Regions from separate parts of the Salinicoccus siamensis genome, predicted to be linked through region 3. Evidence: riboswitches for the same ligand, from Rfam matches in the RefSeq annotation. Region 3 holds a riboswitch; each other region holds the start of a gene.

Region 1 (4,740 bases), 980 kb from region 3:
CCAAAAGCTACAAGAAAGCGCAAAAAGCCCTTGAAGACTGGTGCAGCCACTACCTTTTTGAAGGAGCGAACGCCACAAAGTCTATAGTCAAAACCGTCTTGAAGTGGAAACAGGAGATTCTGAACCACTTCACCTACGGACTGACAAACGCACGACTGGAAGGTACCAATAACCTGATCAAAACGCTGAAACGACGCAGTTACGGATGCCCGAATATGTATCATTTCGATCTCCGGATCCGTATGGAGTGTCGTCCCCCAGCTTAGAAATAAAAAGAGATCCTACGTTAGAGGAAGAAATCAACACACTTCACTGGGGAGAACCGTTTTATTTTTAGAAATAAATTTATACCTATTGCAGTTTTCAATAATTTTATATTTCATTACGCCGATTGTAAAATTAAGCTAGACACATAAAGAAAGCCACTCGTGATACACTCAAAATGTATTTCCGACCAAAGAAATCATAGGAGTGATCACGAATGACCTACACCCATCTTAGCACGGATGAACTTGTAATTATAGAATCTTATTTCCATCAGAATGCCTCTGTATCAAAGATTTCAGAACAGATTGGCCGAGCACGTCAGACCGTCCACAATGTGGTCACTTTCCTGAAAGACGGTCACACCGCATTGGATTTCTATAAGCGCTACAAGGCAAACAAGCAGCGTTGCGGTCGAAAACAGACGGTGCTGTCGAATGATCAACGCGCATATGTGGCAGAAAAGGTCGCGCAAGGATGGACGCCGGATGTGATTGTCGGTCGCCGTGAACAGCCGATCAACTGCTCCAGCCGCACATTGTACCGCATGTTCAAGCGCAAAGACTTTGATGTTTCCACCTTGCCGATGAAAGGAAAGCGAAAACCCAACGGCCATAAGGAACGCCGTGGGCGACAGGCTTTCAGACGGAAACTCTCTGACAGAAAGACGGACTACCCAGCATTCAAAGAAGAATTTGGACATCTGGAAGGCGATACCATTGTCGGCATCCATCATAAAAGTGCCGTTGTGACACTTGTAGAACGGCTGTCGAAAGTGATCATTACCCTCAAGCCCGAGGGTCGGACTGCAAAGGATATTGAAACAGTCCTCAACGCATGGTTCCATCAGATCCCCAGAAATGTGTTCAAATCCATTCCTTTCGACTGTGGTAAGGAATTCTCAAATTGGCAGTCAATGAGCAACCGAAATGATATTGATATTTACTTTGCCGACCCGGGCACGCCTTCCCAAAGAGGATTGAATGAACATTCCAATGGACTGCTTCGGAAAGACGGCCTGCCCAAGCATATGGATTTCAACACAGTGGATCAGAGGATGGTTGCTTCAGTAGCCTCCAAGAGAAACCACATACCCAGAAAGTCTTTGAACTACCAGACACCGCTGGAAGCATTTATGAGTTACATGGATGTAGGCAGGCTGTCTAGCTTATTTTGACAAATGAAGTTAGTTTATCTTCCTTTATGTTTAGACATTTATTGTTAACATTCCTTTCCAACTGAGTCCCTAATTTTAAGTTAAATGGGTGAAAAGAACTGTCCAGCTTATTTTGACAAACAAATAAATGAAAAATAACATTTACAGTGGCCATTTTTATCAATGAGCGATCCATATAATAGTAGAAACACGTTCAATACACTGCCGAATCTTCTTAGAAATCTTTTTGACTCAAGTGGATGAGAAGTCCTGTTCAGCTTGTTCAATAAATTGCAAAATATTCACTATTTACTTGACGTATCTCTTAGAAGTACTACAATGATATTAAATAGAATAAATCCGCACTAGGGGCGTTTTGATAAACTGAGATGAGGATTACCTCAAACCCTTCGAACCTGATCTAGTTAAAACTAGCGTAGGAAAGTGTTACTTCGATACAGCTAAATATCTATGCCTTTATAGATATGTATAATTCGCTTTCGATACGTAACCTTCCTATGAAGGTTGCGTATTTTTTATTCTAAAATAGAGGAGGTATTCACTTGGCAAGGACAGTTTTAGTAACAGGAAGTGGCAGAGGTCTTGGGAGTTGCATCGTAAAAACATTGAGTGAAAAAGGCTTTAACGTCATCATTAACTACAATCGTAGTAAAGCAGAAGCAGAAGCGTTGCAAAAGCAAATCGGATCTCAAGCAATTTCTATTCAGGCAGACGTTACAAATCGGGAAGCAGTTGAACAGTTAGTTAAAAAAGGGACTGAACATTTTGGGCAGATTGATGTTGTGGTAAACAATGCACTCGTAAACTTCAAGTTTGAACCAACTACTCAAAAAGCATTTAAAGATTTAACTTACAAAGATTATGAACAACAATTAGACGGCACGCTAAAAGCCGCGTTCAACGTATCGCAAAGTGTCATCCCTCAGTTTCTAGAACGAAAAGAGGGTTCAATCATTAGCATCGGCACAAATCTATATCAAAACCCTGTGGTACCATATCACGAATATACAACAGCAAAAGCTGCTTTAATCGGATTCACCAGAAATGTTGCAGCAGAGCTTGGTCAGTACGGCATCCGAGCAAATATCGTTTCGGGCGGATTACTGAAGACAACAGATGCAAGTGCAGTCACAACACCCGAAGTATTTGAATTAATCGCACAATCCACACCATTAAGGAAAGTAACATCCCCCCAAGATGTTGCGAATATGGTGGTTTATCTTTGTTCCGAATCAGCAGATGGCATTACAGGGCAGAACATCACGGTGGATGGTGGCCTTACTATGAACTAGGTGGGATATATTATGGTTAATCCAAAAAAGTTAAATATAGGGGTTTTATTGTATGGTGTAGGGCATCATCAGGCAGCATGGATAGCAGCAAATTCGAGCATAGATGAATTTACGACAATTGGATACTATGAAAATTTGGCGAAGATTGCTGAACGTGGAAAATTCGATGCGGTATTTTTTGCAGATGCACAAGCCTTCCCTGCGCATAGTGCTACCGAATTACCAACGAGTTATTTTGATCCAATAGTTGTATTAACTGCCATGAGTAATGTCACAGCTAACGTTGGACTTGTTTCAACTATTTCGGGAACATTTAATAACCCGTTTACTTCAGCAAGGCAGTTACTCACACTGCAACACATAACAAAAGGACGTGTGGGGTGGAACCTTGTGACATCAATGTCCGATTACGAAGCACAAAATCACAGTATGCCAGAATTACCGGAAAGAGCAGTGCGCTATAAGAAAGCAGATGAATTTGCTGAAGTCATGGATCAATTATTTGAATCGTGGTCCATTGATGACTATAGTCCAGACAGAGCGAACAATAAAATCATTAAAAACGAGAATATTCAACCGTTCAACCATAATGGGGATTACTTCCAAGTAAAGGGGCCATTAACCTTGCCTTTAGGAAAGGAAGGAAAACCGGTTGCGATGCAAGCAGGGGCATCAACAGAAGGCGTGGCACTTGCTGCGAAATATGCCGATGCAGTCTACTCAGTTGCTTGGAACTTAAGACAAGCAAAAGCCTATCGTGAGAAATTAGATCGGGCAATAAGAGAAAGTCATCGACCAGACTGCTCTATCAAAGTGTTTCCAGGTCTAGTGACTTACGTGGGTAAGACAAAAGAAGAAGCACAAGAAAAGAAAGCGAAATTAGACGATTTACTGCCAATTGATACTGCGCTGAAGCAACTCGAATTCTTTGTTCAGCAGGATACAAAATCGTGGAAACTCGATGAAAAAGTCCCTGCACTGCCCCCAATCGAAGAATTCACAGGCCCAGTCGGGCGTTATCAAACTGTGTTAGAAATCATAGAAGACAGAAATCCAACAGTCCGTGAACTACTCGGTTACCTAAACGCTGGAGGCGGACACTTGACACTTATTGGTACGCCTGAAGAAATTGTCGATGAAATCGAAAAATGGATGAAGGTAGGCGTTGCAGATGGTTTCAATTTGATGCCGCCAACACTCCCAGGCAGTCTAGAAGATTTTGTTGAACTCATCGTTCCAGAAATGCAAAAACGTAAAATTTTTAGAAAAGACTACAATGGAGAAAACTTTAGAGAAATGCTATCATTATATTAGCATTTCAATTTTTATTTTGAAGTACCGAAAATTTTCAACTTTCCAGGTACTTTAAGTTTTGAAAGTAAATTATTTGATAAATACGCCGATTGTAAAATTAAGCTAGACACCTAAAAAGGGTCACGCGTGATACACTCAAAATGAGTTTTCCGACCAAAGAAAATCATAGGAGTGATCACGCATGACCTACACCCATATTACCACGGACGAGCTAGTAATCATAGAAGCCTATTTCCATCAAGAGACCCCGACTTCACAGATTGCGAAACGGATTGGGCGTGCCCGTCAGACGGTCCATAATGTCATCGCATATCTCAAGGACGGGCACACTGCGCTGGAGTATTATCGGCGCTATAAGGAAAACAAAAGCCGGTGTGGTAGAAAACGGATTGTTCTACCGACCGATCAGCAGAAACATGTTGAAAAGCAGGTGGCGCAAGGCTGGACACCGGATGTGATCGTCGGTCGGCAGGAGATGCCAATTGACTGCTCGGGCCGTACACTGTATCGAATGTTCAAACGAAAAACCTTTGATGTAGCCACACTGCCGATGCAAGGCAAGCGAAAACCAAATGGCCATCAGGAACGCCGGGGCAGACAGGCCTTCAGGCGAAACATCTCTGAAAGAACAACTGACTACCCGGCGTTCAATGAAGAATTCGGCCATCTCGAGGGAGATACCATCGTCGGTGT
Region 2 (4,740 bases), 790 kb from region 3:
GTGAGCCGAAGAATGACAGCGTCAGGCCACGCATCGTAATATGAAGTCCCCTCACTACACTTTCCTCAGTGATATGCACGAGACCAAATTCAAATAGGGTCGTGTCACCTTCGCCATATAAAATCATATATGCGCTGGACACAAGCCCTGTTAAAACGGTGACGGCAATCAGCAATGCTTGATACTTGAGTTCAATTCCACTCATGACCAAAAATAATAAAAGCATCCAAAGTAACAGATGGAATAGATGGTTCGGATCATGTATCAATACTACCGCTATAAATAGACAGATTGCCGCCACTATTTTAGTGAGCGGATTGGTCCTATCTATAAATGTGGAATAGCGTTTTATGGATTCAAACACCGCCACCCACCTCTTCCAACATACCATTATGGATTTTCAGGCGCCGCGACGGATAGCGTTCTTTTATTTCCTTGTCGTGGGTGATCATGATGATCGTCGTACCGTCTTCGACCAGCTCATGAATCAATTCGAGCAGTTTGAATGTGTGGCGCGCGTCCAAGCCGAAGGTCGGTTCGTCCAAAAAGATGATCTGCGGGATGCCGCCAAGTGCGGTTGCGACACTTAACCGCCTCTTTTGTCCTGTTGATATTTCAAGCGGATGCAGTCTTTTGATATGGGAGAGACCCATCCGTGAGAGCACCTGCCCCGTCTTCTTCTTAGCTGCCGCTTCATCATGATGCATTTCCAGATTGATGAATACTTCATCAAAGACACTGTTGGTGATGAATTGAAGTTCGGGGTTCTGAAAAACCGGATAGAGTGCCCCTTGGAATTGTTTGGTCTTTCGTATTGGGTGGTCTTCGAATATGACTTCTCCTCGTGTCTGCATCAGCTTCATAACTGCCATCATGAAACTTGATTTTCCACTTCCATTCTCCCCTTCCAGTGTAATCCATTGCCCTTTAGGAATATGCAGCTCATCCACACTGAGCAGCTCGTTTCCTACTCTACTTATCGAAAGATCATTAATCTGGAGAAGCGGGACGCCATTATCTATGCTTTTGGTGAATCGTGGGGCATTCTGCCATGAATGTGGATGCCACACTCCCAGAGCATCCAAGGCTTCCCTATTGTCACTTAACATCTCACCTGGTGTAGCGGAAGCGACGATACAGCCTTCATCATTCAACAAAATAATCCGATCCACCCTAAACCACACGTGTTCCACCCGGTGTTCGACAATTACTACGGTACGCTCTTCCCACACTTCCTGAATCGTTTCCCATAAAGAACAGGCAGTGTTTTCATCCAACATGCTTGTCGGCTCGTCGAGAAAGAAAGTATCGGCTTTCTGCAGCAATGCAGAAGCAATCGCCAGTTTTTGCTTCATGCCTCCCGATAAGCTGCTGATTTGGGTCTCAAGAGGCTTTTTCAGCCCCACTGCTTCTAATGTTGACAAGGCATTCGAAGTCATATCGTCAACATGCACTTGATTGTTCTCCATGATGAAAGCAAGTTCTTCACCGATTGTAGGCATGGTGAACTGGGAATCGGGATCTTGAAAGACCACAGCCCCCCCATCAGGCAGATCCATATGGTCCGCTTCCAGCAGTGCATCAATGACGCGTGGCATGAGGCCACTCAATATATTCAATAAAGTGCTTTTTCCGGAACCACTTGGTCCTACTATCAGAACTTTTTCACCTTTTTCTATCTGCAGATTCATGTCCGTAAACAATGGCTCATGGGCACCTTGAAACTGCAGTGCCATATTCACCACTTCCATCCCCATCTATGCCTCCCTTTCTGTTTCCTTATACTGACCGAGCAGTTTAAGGACACCCGTCTCAAGCAATGCTCTATAGAGGATATGCGCAAGCCACCCTGCGACCACTGCCCCACTCAAAATCCTGAAGCCAGCCATCAGAATCAGGTTCCATATCTCGAGATGGGCAAGGTAACCATAGTACCAATCCAAAGGCAGTGTAGAGAGCGCCGCTGCTGTTCCCGCTGATACAGCAACCATCAACGCTGTACTTTTATATCGTACAATGGCAAAAACAAGTTCACAGGCTAACCCTTGGATAAGTCCATAGATGATAAGCATGACATCGAACTGCAGCAGGACTATCGTTTCAGCAGAGGCTGCTGCAAATTCCGCAATCAATGCAACTCCCGGCTTCCTGATTATCAGATATACGATGACCGGCGCGATGAACCACATGCCATAGACCAATTCATTTAGATGGATGCCGAGAGGTTTCAAAGCTGTGTAAAAAGCCCCCCAAACCGAGTAGATGACTGCAAATACCAGGGAAACGACGACGGTCACCAAAACGTCCGTCAATGTTAAGCCTCTTCTTTTCTTCATTTTAATACCCTCCTGAAATCATTAGAGAATAAAAAAGCACACCACTAGTGTAGTGGTGTGCATATTAATGTTATGTAATATGCCACTTCCCTACGCTAGTATGATCTAGATCAGGTGATAAGGGTAATTCTCAGTCCAAAAGGACACCCCTAGTGGTGTGCTGTTATTCAATTAACTCCATGATAGCGCATTCTCAATCCTTTGTAAAATCACTTGTTGTCCGCAATCATCTGATGATATCTGCCACCCGCTTCAAGCAGTTCTTCTTCACTGCCGCTTTCAACGAGTTCACCGAGATCCATGACGAATATACGATCCACCGCTTTGATGGTATTCAACCTGTGCGCGATGATGATGCTTGTACGGTCTTTCATCAGCCGCTCAAGCGCTTCTTGGATCTTCAGCTCCGTTACGGTGTCTATGCTGCTTGTCGCCTCGTCAAGAAGCAGTATCGCCGGATCTGTTATCAGGGCCCTCGCTATGGAAATGAGCTGTTTCTGCCCTTGGGAGATGAAGCCCTCATCGGCCTCGAGCACAGTATCATAGCCATTTTCAAGCTCTATGATGAACTCATGGGCATTAGCCAGTTTTGCAGCTTCAATGACTTCATCATCTGTCGCGTCCAATTTACCATATCGTATATTTTCGCGTATCGTCGCTTCGAACAGATATGGATCCTGCAGCACAAAAGCCGTCTGTGAACGCACTACTGTACGTTTATAATCCAATATGTTCCGATTATCGATTCGGATCTCACCCTCATCCGTCTCGTAGAAACGGGCGAGCAGCTGCATGACTGTAGTCTTGCCTGCCCCAGTCGCGCCGATGAGGGCGACCGATTCGCCGGCATCGATCTTGAAGCTTAGATGATTGATCGTCGGCTTCTGCTGATCGGCATCAAAAGAGAAGGAAACGTCGTCAAATTCTATTTCTCCGCGAATCGTCACATCCTCAATATGACCTGCATCTGTTTCAGTCTCCGAATCGATGATTCCAAAAACCCGCTCTGCGCCGGCAAGAGCCGACAGCACCTGGTTGAACTGGTTCGAAAGGTCAGCCAGGGGCCGTGTGAATTGGCGGGCATATTCAGCGAAGACGACAATCGTCCCGATGGTCACAAGCCCGTCTGTATAGAACACGAGCAGGCCGCCGGCCCCGGCAACAATTGTGAAGCTGACATTGTTCAGCATATTCATGATCTTCGGGATCAGACCTGCAAACAAAAAGGCCCAAAAAGTGATCTCCCTCAGGTTCGCCGCCTTCTCGCTGAAGTTGCGGATGGCCGTTTCTTCCTGCGAAAAGACTTTAACGATTTCCTGGCCGGATACCATTTCTTCGATATAGCCGTTCATTTCACCCGTCGCCTTCTGCCTCTTTTTATAGAGCGGTCCCGTCCGCTTGGTGATGAATGCCACCGCCACGATCAATACCGGTATGATGGTGACGGTCAACAGCGTCAGCAGCGGACTGAGGTAAAGCATCACGCTGATTGTACCGATCAGGGTCACGACGCTTGTCGTAAATTGGATGAATGAAGTGTTCAATGTCTGCGAAATGGTTTCGATGTCATTCGTCATCCGGCTCATCAGCTCGCCATGCTGCCTCTTGTCATAAAACTTTACAGGAAGCTTCTGCATGTGCGAAAACAACCGCGAACGTAGCTTGAATATCGTCCTCTGCGATAAACCCACCATAAAGAAAGCTGCTGTGTACTGAATGGAGGAGAGCAGGATATAGACGACCAGGAGGAAAAGTAGTATGCGGCCGAGCCCATCAAATTCACGTGGTACGAAATAATTGTCCACGATATAGCCGACCAGGAACGGACCGGTTATGCTGAGCAGACTGGTCAGGGTCACCAGGAAGATGATCGAATAGAGCAGCTTCCGCTCCTCGGAAATGAATTTCCAGAGTCTTTTCAAGGTGCCTGAAATATCGTTGGCACGGCGCTGATCATCCTTATCCTTCCTTTTTTTGATGTCTTCCTTGGTCAGGACAGGCTCGTGTCCAAAGGGTTTCTTTATGAAATCAATCATCCAATTGCCCTCCTTCCGTCTGGGACTCGACTATTGAACGATACAAGTCGGATTGCTGCAACAGTTCCTCGTGCGAACCGAGCGCATTGATCTCGCCGCCTTCAAGCAGCAAAATCCGATCTGCCATCTTGGCGGTGACTATCTTCTGCGTGACGATGATCTGGGTGGTCTCCTCTTCCCTGATCGCCTCCCAAAGGGCAGACTCCGTTCTTATATCAAGCGCTGAAGTGCTGTCGTCCAATATAAGTATCCCCGGCTTCCTGACGAGTGCACGCGCTATCGACAACCGCTGCTTCTGGCCACCGGACAATGTTACACCCCTTTGTCCGACCCTCGTGTCGTAGCGATGATCGAACGATTCGATGGAA
Region 3 (4,740 bases):
TCGACATCCATAGCGAGGAAGTCATCATCAAAATTCTTAAGGAATTGAGGGACCAGGGAAAAACACTATTCGTCATCCACCATGATCTGACCAAAGTAAAAGATTATTTTGATGACTTGATCTTGGTGAATGGGGGATTGGTTGCTGCAGGACCGGTTTCTGAAGTATTCACGCCAGATCTGATGGAGAAAACCTTTAACGCACCATTAGCTGTCTTAAAGAACATGGGAGGTAAATTATCATGAGTTTTTTGAATGACCTATTGTTCTATGATTACCTCCAGAAAGCATTGATCACTTCAATAATGGTCGGCATCATATCTGGTGTAATTGGCAGTTTTATCGTACTGCGCGGCATGTCGCTGATGGGAGATGCCATTTCCCATGCAGTACTGCCTGGCATCGCCATTTCCTACATGTTGGGCATTTCTTATTTCTATGGGGCTGTAGTAGCAGGAGTGATTGCTGCAGTGGGGATAGGTGGCATCAGCCAAAACAGCAGGATCAAAACAGATGCTTCGATCGGAATAGTGTTCTCAACTGCTTTGGCCCTAGGGATCATACTGATTACAAAAGCGCAGAGTGCAACAGATCTGACGCAGATACTGTTCGGTAACGTCCTGCACGTCAGGACTTCTGATATGTGGATCACTGCAGGGGTCAGCCTTCTGGTCATTATCATCATCGTGGTCTTTTATAAAGAACTGCTCATTGCAACATTCGATGAGACGATGGCACGGGTTTATGGATTGAATACCCGCTTCATCCATTATGGTCTGATGGTACTATTGACACTTGTTGCAGTGGCGTCCCTGCAGACAGTCGGAGTGATACTTGTAGTCTCACTACTGATTACACCAGCTTCGACCGCCTATCTGCTGACGAACCGCCTATCCATCATGATTGTGCTATCTTCAATTTTTGGAGCCAGCGCTGCAGTGGTCGGCATCTATTACAGCTATATGCATGATCTGCCTTCCGGCCCGGTCATAGCCATCGCTTCAGCCATCCTCTTTGTATTGGTGCTGATCTTTTCTCCAAAACAAGGTGTGTTGTGGCCAAAGCTTCGCAAGATGAAAAAATCATAATTGATGATCCATTATAAATTTTTAGGAGAGATTAAACATGAAGAATAAGATTACTTATCTGATCGGCCTGTTGATGGTCGTACTAGTGTTGAATGCTTGTTCAAATGAAAGCAGTGCCGCGAGTGAAGCGAATGAGGATGAAAAATTGAAAGTGGTCACATCCTTTACGATTCTAGAAGATCTCGCCCGTGAGATTGGAGGCGAGGATGTCGACATCCATAACCTCGTACCGACCGGCACGGATCCCCATGAATATGAACCACTTCCTAAAGACATGAAAAAAGCCACTGACGCAGATATTCTTTTCTATAACGGCTTGAACCTTGAAGGTGGTGGAAATGGTTGGTTCTTTAAAATGATCGATTCCGTCAATCAAGACCCAGACGATGTCTACTCCCTATCAGACCGCATCGAACCAATGTACATCACTGATGAAGAGACCCAAGCAGAAGAAATCAACCCGCATGCTTTCATCAGTCCTAAAGTAGGGATAAAGATGGCAGAGGATATGCGTGACGCTTTCATTGAAAAAGACCCGGAAAGAAAAGAAAACTATGAGAAGCGGGCTGACGAATATCTTAAACGATTGAAAGATGTAGAAAGGGATTACCAGCAGAAGATAGATGACATTCCGAAAGAAGACCGGGTACTTGTTACAAGTGAACGCGCCTTCCAATATCTTGCCAGTGATTACGGTTTGAAGGAAGGGTATATATGGGCGATTGATACTGAAGATACAGGCTCACCCAACCAGATAAATTCACTTGTTTCATTCATTGAAGAAAATGATGTGCCTGTACTGTTCATCGAATCGAACGTCGATCCGCGTCCGATGGAGACCGTCTCCGATCAGACGGGCGTTCCTTTTTCCGAGAAACCGATCTATTCAGATGAAATCGGAAAACCAGGTGAAGAAGTGGACACCTACATCAAGTATCTGAATTACAACATCAATCTGATTCATGATGAATTAAGTGCCGAGTAAAAGACATGGCCGCACGGCCATGTCTTTTTTATGGCTGATGGACCCAGATGATTTCCTTATTGAATTTCCCGGGAAATTGTCGGCACACCTCGGCAGTCTGGTGGCTCAAGCTCCTATTTGACTTTAAGGGACGAGTCGGCTAACATGGGAATCAATTGAATACGCAACACCACTAGGGGTGCTTTTTAGCTGAGACGGTCACAGACCGATCCCTTTGACTTGATCTGGATAATGCCAGCGTAAGGAATGTGGGATGGTCGGACATATCCTGTCTTCATACTAAACCCATTTCCTACGCTGGAAATGGGTTTTTATCATTCTAATAGGAGGATTATGATGTTAAGTACACAACTGAAGCAGGATGCAGAGCAGTTTATTGACGAAATTTACGGGGATGATTTCATCCAAGGGCTCATAAATGAAGATATTTCTCACGCTTCACTCATCCACTATCTCCAGGCAGATGCATTATATCTTGAGGAATTTGCAAATATTTATGCCATGCTGATCTCGAAGACCACTTCCAAGGAAATGATGGAATATCTTCTCGAAGAGATGCGCTTCATACTTGGGGGAGAGGTCGAGGCACATGAAATTCTGGCAAGAGCTGTAGGGAGGCCATATGCAGAAATCATAGAGGATGGAGAATGGTATCCTTCTGCCGATCATTATATTAAACATATGTACTATAACGCCTATGCTAAGGAAAATATCGCATTCACACTAAGTGCCATGGCACCGTGCCCCTACATCTATCAAAAGTTGGCGGAAAAGGCGATGGCGCAAAACGTATTCCAAGAAAACCACCAATACCGGGGATGGTTCGAATTCTACAGTGGTAACATCGATGAGACGGCTGATGTGATGTTCAAAGCCATCGACAAAGAAGCGGGGAAAATGAATGATTATGAAATAGGCCTGCTGCGCAAAAATTTCAGGGAGAGTGCGGAGCATGAGAGGCGTTTCTTCAATATGGCGATGACAAGAGAACACTGGGCGGAGGTGGATATGAATGTCTAGAATGCCCATTGCATTGACGGTTGCAGGGACCGATCCGACTGGCGGCGCTGGTGTTTTGGCTGATATCAAAACCTTCCATTCACGGCAGGTTTTCGGAATGGCCGCAATCACCGCCCTGACCGCACAAAATACCATCGGCGTCCAAGATGTCCATAATATCCCGGGACAGTTTCTACAGGAACAATTGGACAGCATCTTTTCCGACGAAGTGCCAGACGCCATGAAAAGCGGCATGATTGCCAACGAAGAGATGATGACAGTCATAAAAGAGTGTGTTGAACACCACCAAGTCCCCTATATCATCGATCCGGTCATGATTGCCACAAGCGGTGATCCACTCATAGATGAAGATGCTGCTGAATTCCTCAGAACACAGCTTTTACCCCTTGCTTTGACCGTTACACCAAACATACATGAAGCAGAGAAGATCAGTGGCCAACAAATCAGCAGTGAGGGGGATATTAAGAAAGCTGCCGATATCTTCCTGAATGACATCGGGGTGCAGAGCGTTGTAATAACAGGCGGACATCTGGATTCAGGTCCTACAGACTATTTATTTACTGCAGACAATGCAATAGAACTCAGTGAAACGCGTATCGATACAACTAACACACATGGCACAGGATGCACATTTTCAGCAGTGATGACAGCAGAGTTGGCCAAGGGGAAATCGATCGAAGAAAGTTTCCGTACCGCTAAGCGCTATATCACTTCGGCAATCAGATATAACCCAAATATCGGAAAAGGTAATGGACCAGTCAGCCATTTCAGCTATAAAGGAGAGTAATTGATGGATAATATAAATAGACTCAGAGAGATGAACCCGCTTGTTGTCTGCATCACAAATGATGTCGTCAAAAACTTCACAGCTAATGGGCTACTTGCGATAGGCGCTTCGCCACTTGTAGGCGGGGAAGTCGCAGAAGCTTCAGATCTGATGAAATCTGCTTCTGCACTCCTCGTCAACATTGGTACTGCAGACCAATCCAAACTACAGGTCATGGATGAGATGATGAAGGAAGCAAACAGGAATAACGTGCCGATTGTATTTGACCCAGTTGGATTTGGTGCTTCACGCTTCAGGGTGGAGATTACAGAGCAGCTTTTATCACGCCACGAAGTGTCACTCATTAAGGGAAATGCTGGGGAAATGCATGCGCTGTCAGGGGCTGAAAGCAATATGAAGGGGGTCGACTCGAAAGAAGAGACTCCTGTCGAAGAAATTGCAGGCAAGGCCTATGATCGGTACAGGACCCCTGTACTTGTTACAGGCGCGCAAGACGCCCTCATGACTGGGAACGGAGTTTCGATAATGGATAGCGGCCATCCCCTGCAGGGAAGAGTGACGGGATCCGGCTGCCTCCTTGGTGCAATCATCTGTGCATTCCTTGGCACTTCAGACCGGTTCGATGATCAATCCGTCATTGATGCAGTCAGCTATTATAATCTATGCGCTGAAAAGGCGGCTTCGGCCCAGGAACATCCAACCCCAGGCACTTTTGCCACAAAGCTGATCGATGAGCTGTATTTGAATGATGACAACTTGCTCAAAGAACGGAAAGTGGTGGCCAGATGATGAATAAAAACGCACTTGAACTATATTTTATCTGTGGAAGTTCCAATACGGATGAGAACCTCCTCACTGTGG
Region 4 (4,740 bases), 570 kb from region 3:
CAGTGAATTGGAAGGCGAACATGAAACGGTAGGCAATATACTAAAAGAACTGCGCCAGGTCACTTCAGATTTCACACCACACAGCAATGCGTGTGGCACATATCGTCTCGTCTATACACGACTTGAAAAGATTGAGAAGGATACATTCGATCATGTCCATCTTGAAAATCATGTCTTGTTTGAACGCGTCAGAAAGGCAATGTAGAAAAAACGAGTGATATTATGCATACCCCCAACAATTAGACCCTGACGCTAAATGTTGGGGGGTATTCATTATATTTATTCTCAGTTTCCCTCACCGGTTTATGGAGCGGGCCATGCGCACATAAGTATGGCGGCGGCCGCGGATGGCGATCGAGTAGGCCATAATATTTTCCGGCACCGCGATGCCATAGAAGCCCGCGTCTCCGATGTGATGGATGTCGGCCCCGGCCATCTTGGCGTTTAAGGCAATCTGGCGGATGGTCGCGTCATCGGCACCTTCCTGGCTGGTCCCGATCGTGGACATCACAAGTGCACCTTGTGAATGGATATGGGTGATATATTGCTGGGCGTCTTCCACGGTGATGCCGGGGACCGTGCCGGGTGCCGGCATCAGAATGACATCGGCGCCTGCACGGATGAAGGTGTTGAGGGCTTCATTGGTGATGATCGTACTGCCTGTTTCATTGGCGACACCAGCGCCATGCATTTTGCCGGCGATGATCAGTGTATCTTCGCCGAATATCTCCCGGGCACGCGCTATGGCGAGGGCAATTTCATCATTTGAGACGCCCGTTTTTGGATTGCCGGTAAGGCAGATGAAATCAAAATCGAGCGTCTGGGCAGCCGTTAATGCTTCCTTGGAGGCGATGCGTCCGCGATTGATGGTGTCGAGCGCTTCAATCTCTTCGGCATCGAGGTCGACCGGTTCAAGGTTGAGTCCGATCGGCCGTCCTGTAAGCTGTTTGATTTCCTGCATGACCTCTGTGCGGACAGATGGGACCAGTCCTTCTACTGTTGGATCGAAGACATCCAGCAGGTTGAACAGCAGCATATCCGCTCCGAATGAAGCGGCCAGTTCTGCATTGGTGATGTCCGGGTAGAGTGGGGCACGGTGGCCATCGTCTCTGCGAGCATCACCCGGCCTTCACTTGCCTGGATGGATTGTTTCAGATCCCGGCCGGACATGCCTTTGAAATCAGATGCATTACAGTCCAGTAATCGTTTCATAATGGATCGTCTCCCTTCTTTGCCCTCATTCTATATAAAAATGACGCCGCTGACCAGTTTGAAGCGGATGGCGGAGAGGGTGGACCGAAAATATATTTCGAATCATATTCTCCGGATGTCAAATACATATGATATATTTAAAGTGTAAAAATACATCTTATATACTAGCTTATCTGAAAAGGGGGATGGCCATGGACAGAATCAATCTGATTACACTTAGCGTCAAAGATATTTCAGTTTCAGTCGACTTCTATAGGAAACTCGGATTGGAGTCGATCATAATGGGTGATGAGGACGAGATGGAAATCATCTTTTTCAGGATGAAGGGATCGAAACTGGCGTTGTACCCGCTCGACACACTTGCGACAGAGACCGGAGCGGATGCGATGGACATGACACATGGCTTCAACGGCATCACCTTGGCATTTAATGCGAAGTCTGAAGCGGAGGTCGATCACATACTGGAGCGGGCCAAAAAATCAGGGGGCATCGTCACCAGGGAAGCGAGTCCAACCTCATGGGGCGGCTACAGCGGATACTTCAAAGATCCGGACGGCTACTACTGGGAAGTCGCCTATGGTGCTGACTGGGAGTTTGATGATGACGATATGCTGATCATATAGAAATACGGCCCGCCTCTTTGAGGTGGGCCGTAGTCAATCAGCGGTTGGAAGGGCTGTTTGATGAGAGGGTGAAGGTCATGGCGGTATGTCCTGCCGCTTCCTGTACTTTCAAAAACGCGGATTCCAAGGCATTGAAGATGTCACGGACGTCCCCATCCAGTCGTGTGGCACCATGACCGGCGCTCACCTTTACACCTTCATCCGCTGCTGTATTGATGCGGGATTGGATAATCTCCATGTAGTCCCCAGTACCCAGCGGATAGAGCGCGAATTTGCATCGGGCCTGTTGCGCCACATCTCTACGCGGCGCTGTCGAACCGGCCGGTGTTTTGGAATCGTCCTCCTCTTGAGCCCCGGGGCACCCGGCTGAAAATGTGCCGCTCATCGCCACGTGCCTACCGGTCTGTGCGGCGTTTAAGTAGATCAACTCCACGACAGCAAAAACGTCGGATATCGGGCCGTGCACCCAGGATGACACGTCATCCGTCTCCATCATGACTTCAGCAGTTTCGGTCTTCTCCAAAGCCGATAGGATGACATCCACGAAGTCATCGCTCATCACACTCAAATTGAATTGACAGCCTACAGGCTGTCTTGAACCGTATGCGTTTCCCATAATGCCATACCTCCTGAATATTGATATAAAAAGACTGCAGTCCGATGGGAATGCAGCATGAAGGTATATCAGCTGCACTTCCCCACGCTGGTGTTATCCAGATCGGGTCGTAGGGGTCCGGTGATCCGTCTCAGCTTCATATAGCGCCCCCAGTGCATCGGTATGCAGTTTCACCCTCATCATACATGTGATCGGCCATCGACTACAACTGACAGCTTCAGATGATTAAAAATAAATGGCGCTTAAAAGTTTGAAAATTGAAACAAATGGGTATCTGTATCGTGAACGGATACGGTCATTAAAAGAGATGCGCTTTGGGACTTAAGGACAAAGTAGCACAAACGTTCCTGGGAAAAGGAGTCAAAGTCGCAATTGCAGATGATGATGGAAACGCAAGTAGGAAAGCAGAAGGAAATTTGGCAGGCCATGGTGACGTCGCATTTCAATGGATCGACGTATCAGTGGAAGAGGATTTTAAAAAAGGCGTTGCTCCCGCCGTGGAAAAGTTTGGACATCTGAATATTATGTTCAACCATGCCGGAATCGGTCTCCGGGGCGAGACGCACAAGCTTTTCTACGAGGACGCTCAGAGAGTAATCAAAGCCAATCGAGACAGCGTATTCTACAAACTTTCATACACTCCTCCCAGGAGTGCAATAAACTTAATGACGAAATCCGTTGGATTACAGTATGCCAAGAATAACCCACGCGCTAGTGCAGTACTCCAGGCTATGTCGATGCCAGTATGGTGAATAAGGACGCATTAGGAGAGTTTTATGATGCTCTCGTCGACAAGCACCCGATCGGCAGGTTCGGCAAGCCTGAAGAGATTGCACACGCAGTGGTATTCCTGGCGGAGAAAGGGTTTACGACTGGCACGACCCTCCTTGTAGATGGCGGCTATACCGCCCAGTAGTTTTGCAGGGGCAAGGCATCAGACATATGGTCTGGTGCCTTTTTTGGTTGGTTATTTTGTAAAGATTATGACTATAGAAGTCAACTGTCAGCACAAAAGGCATGTTCCCATCGTTATTAATGTTGTATGAACTCTGATAAAATGGATAGACAGAATACCACGTAAAAGGGGCGAATATTATGACTGAGAGCGGATGGCAATTGAAGCACACTTATACAGAACTCCCGGAAGTCTTTTATAGAGAAACACAACCGGAGCGCGCGGCGTTTCCAGAGATGGTCCTATTCAACTGGAAATTGGCTGGTGAATTGGGTCTCGATGCGGCAAACCTTCAGATGGAAGCACCTGATGTCTTCTCCGGAAATGCACTGCCAAAAGGCAGTAGACCGATTGCCCAGGCTTACGCAGGGCATCAGTTCGGCAGTTTTACGATGCTCGGGGACGGCCGTGCAGTACTGCTCGGTGAGCAATTGGCGCCGTCAGGCAAACGGATGGACATCCAGCTGAAAGGCTCCGGGCGTACACCATTCTCCCGTATGGGGGACGGGCGCGCGCCACTTCGGCCGATGCTTCGGGAATATATGATCAGTGAAGCGATGCATGGGCTTGGCATACCGTCGACCCGTGCCATGGCACTCATTACGACAGGAGAAGCCGTGAGCCGGGGCAAGATGCTCCCGGGTGCGGTATTGACCCGTGTGGCATCGAGCCACATCCGTGTCGGCACATTTGAGTATGCAGCCCGCGCCGAGGGGGACGGTAATGTGCGGCTGCTTGCGGATTACGCAATCCGCCGCCATTACCCAGAACTTGCAGCGAAGCCGGACAAGTACCGAGAATTTCTGGATGCCGTCATAGAACGTCAAGCTGACTTGATCAGCAAATGGCAGCATGTGGGCTTCATCCACGGCGTGATGAACACCGACAACATGACGATCAGCGGGGAGACCATCGATTACGGCCCGTGTGCCTTCATGGATGTCTACCACCCGGAAACATGCTTCAGTTCGATAGATGCACAAAAGCGCTACAGCTACCAGAACCAGCCGGGAATCGGGCAGTGGAACATCGCACGGTTTGCAGAGACGCTGCTGCCACTGCTCCATGAGGATAAGGAAGAGGCGGTGAAGATCGCCCAGCAATCGCTCAGCCATTTCGGCCAGCTGTATAATGAAAAATGGCAGAAGGGCATGCGCGATAAACTCGGCCTCGATGGCAGCGGAAGCCAGGATGACGCGCTTGGCATGGAACTGCTCGATCTCATGAGCCATCACCAGGCTGATTTTACGAAAACGTTCCGCACGCTGTCACTTGATGGGTGGAATGATGATGCGCTTATGGCCAGTGAACGCTTCAAAGATTGGCGCAGGAGA

The links. Region 3 has a riboswitch for thiamine pyrophosphate ahead of tenA (thiaminase II). Riboswitches for the same ligand answer to the same signal wherever they lie in the genome.
Region 1: linked by a shared signal. The riboswitch ahead of ACZ5LF_RS06390 (3-oxoacyl-ACP reductase) and the one ahead of tenA (thiaminase II) in region 3 are both predicted to bind thiamine pyrophosphate.
Region 2: linked by a shared signal. The riboswitch ahead of ACZ5LF_RS07315 (ECF transporter S component) and the one ahead of tenA (thiaminase II) in region 3 are both predicted to bind thiamine pyrophosphate.
Region 4: linked by a shared signal. The riboswitch ahead of ACZ5LF_RS08395 (YkoF family thiamine/hydroxymethylpyrimidine-binding protein) and the one ahead of tenA (thiaminase II) in region 3 are both predicted to bind thiamine pyrophosphate.

Annotation. Positions count from the first base shown of each region.
Region 1 covers NZ_AP043765.1:1,224,591-1,229,330, forward strand. Annotated here, with positions in the region: gene ACZ5LF_RS06380 (ISL3 family transposase) at 1-266, shown strand, start outside; gene ACZ5LF_RS06385 (IS30 family transposase) at 482-1,441, shown strand; TPP riboswitch at 1,778-1,880, shown strand; gene ACZ5LF_RS06390 (3-oxoacyl-ACP reductase) at 1,984-2,733, shown strand; gene ACZ5LF_RS06395 (NtaA/DmoA family FMN-dependent monooxygenase) at 2,746-4,047, shown strand; gene ACZ5LF_RS06400 (IS30 family transposase) at 4,229-4,740, shown strand, end outside.
Region 2 covers NZ_AP043765.1:1,407,761-1,412,500, forward strand. Annotated here, with positions in the region: gene ACZ5LF_RS07305 (energy-coupling factor transporter transmembrane component T family protein) at 1-364, opposite strand, end outside; gene ACZ5LF_RS07310 (ABC transporter ATP-binding protein) at 357-1,757, opposite strand; gene ACZ5LF_RS07315 (ECF transporter S component) at 1,758-2,336, opposite strand; TPP riboswitch at 2,407-2,497, opposite strand; gene ACZ5LF_RS07320 (ABC transporter ATP-binding protein) at 2,546-4,372, opposite strand; gene ACZ5LF_RS07325 (ABC transporter ATP-binding protein) at 4,365-4,740, opposite strand, start outside.
Region 3 covers NZ_AP043765.1:24,825-29,564, forward strand. Annotated here, with positions in the region: gene ACZ5LF_RS00110 (metal ABC transporter ATP-binding protein) at 1-245, shown strand, start outside; gene ACZ5LF_RS00115 (metal ABC transporter permease) at 242-1,087, shown strand; gene ACZ5LF_RS00120 (metal ABC transporter solute-binding protein, Zn/Mn family) at 1,125-2,072, shown strand; TPP riboswitch at 2,237-2,336, shown strand; gene tenA (thiaminase II) at 2,409-3,092, shown strand; gene thiD (bifunctional hydroxymethylpyrimidine kinase/phosphomethylpyrimidine kinase) at 3,085-3,879, shown strand; gene thiM (hydroxyethylthiazole kinase) at 3,883-4,668, shown strand; gene thiE (thiamine phosphate synthase) at 4,668-4,740, shown strand, end outside.
Region 4 covers NZ_AP043765.1:1,629,366-1,634,105, reverse strand. Annotated here, with positions in the region: gene ric (iron-sulfur cluster repair di-iron protein) at 1-205, shown strand, start outside; partial or broken gene ACZ5LF_RS08405 (DUF7916 family protein) at 296-1,212, opposite strand; gene ACZ5LF_RS08400 (VOC family protein) at 1,404-1,835, shown strand; gene ACZ5LF_RS08395 (YkoF family thiamine/hydroxymethylpyrimidine-binding protein) at 1,873-2,451, opposite strand; TPP riboswitch at 2,514-2,612, opposite strand; gene ACZ5LF_RS08390 (SDR family oxidoreductase) at 2,766-3,203, shown strand; gene ACZ5LF_RS08385 (SDR family oxidoreductase) at 3,200-3,367, shown strand; gene ACZ5LF_RS08380 (protein adenylyltransferase SelO) at 3,547-4,740, shown strand, end outside.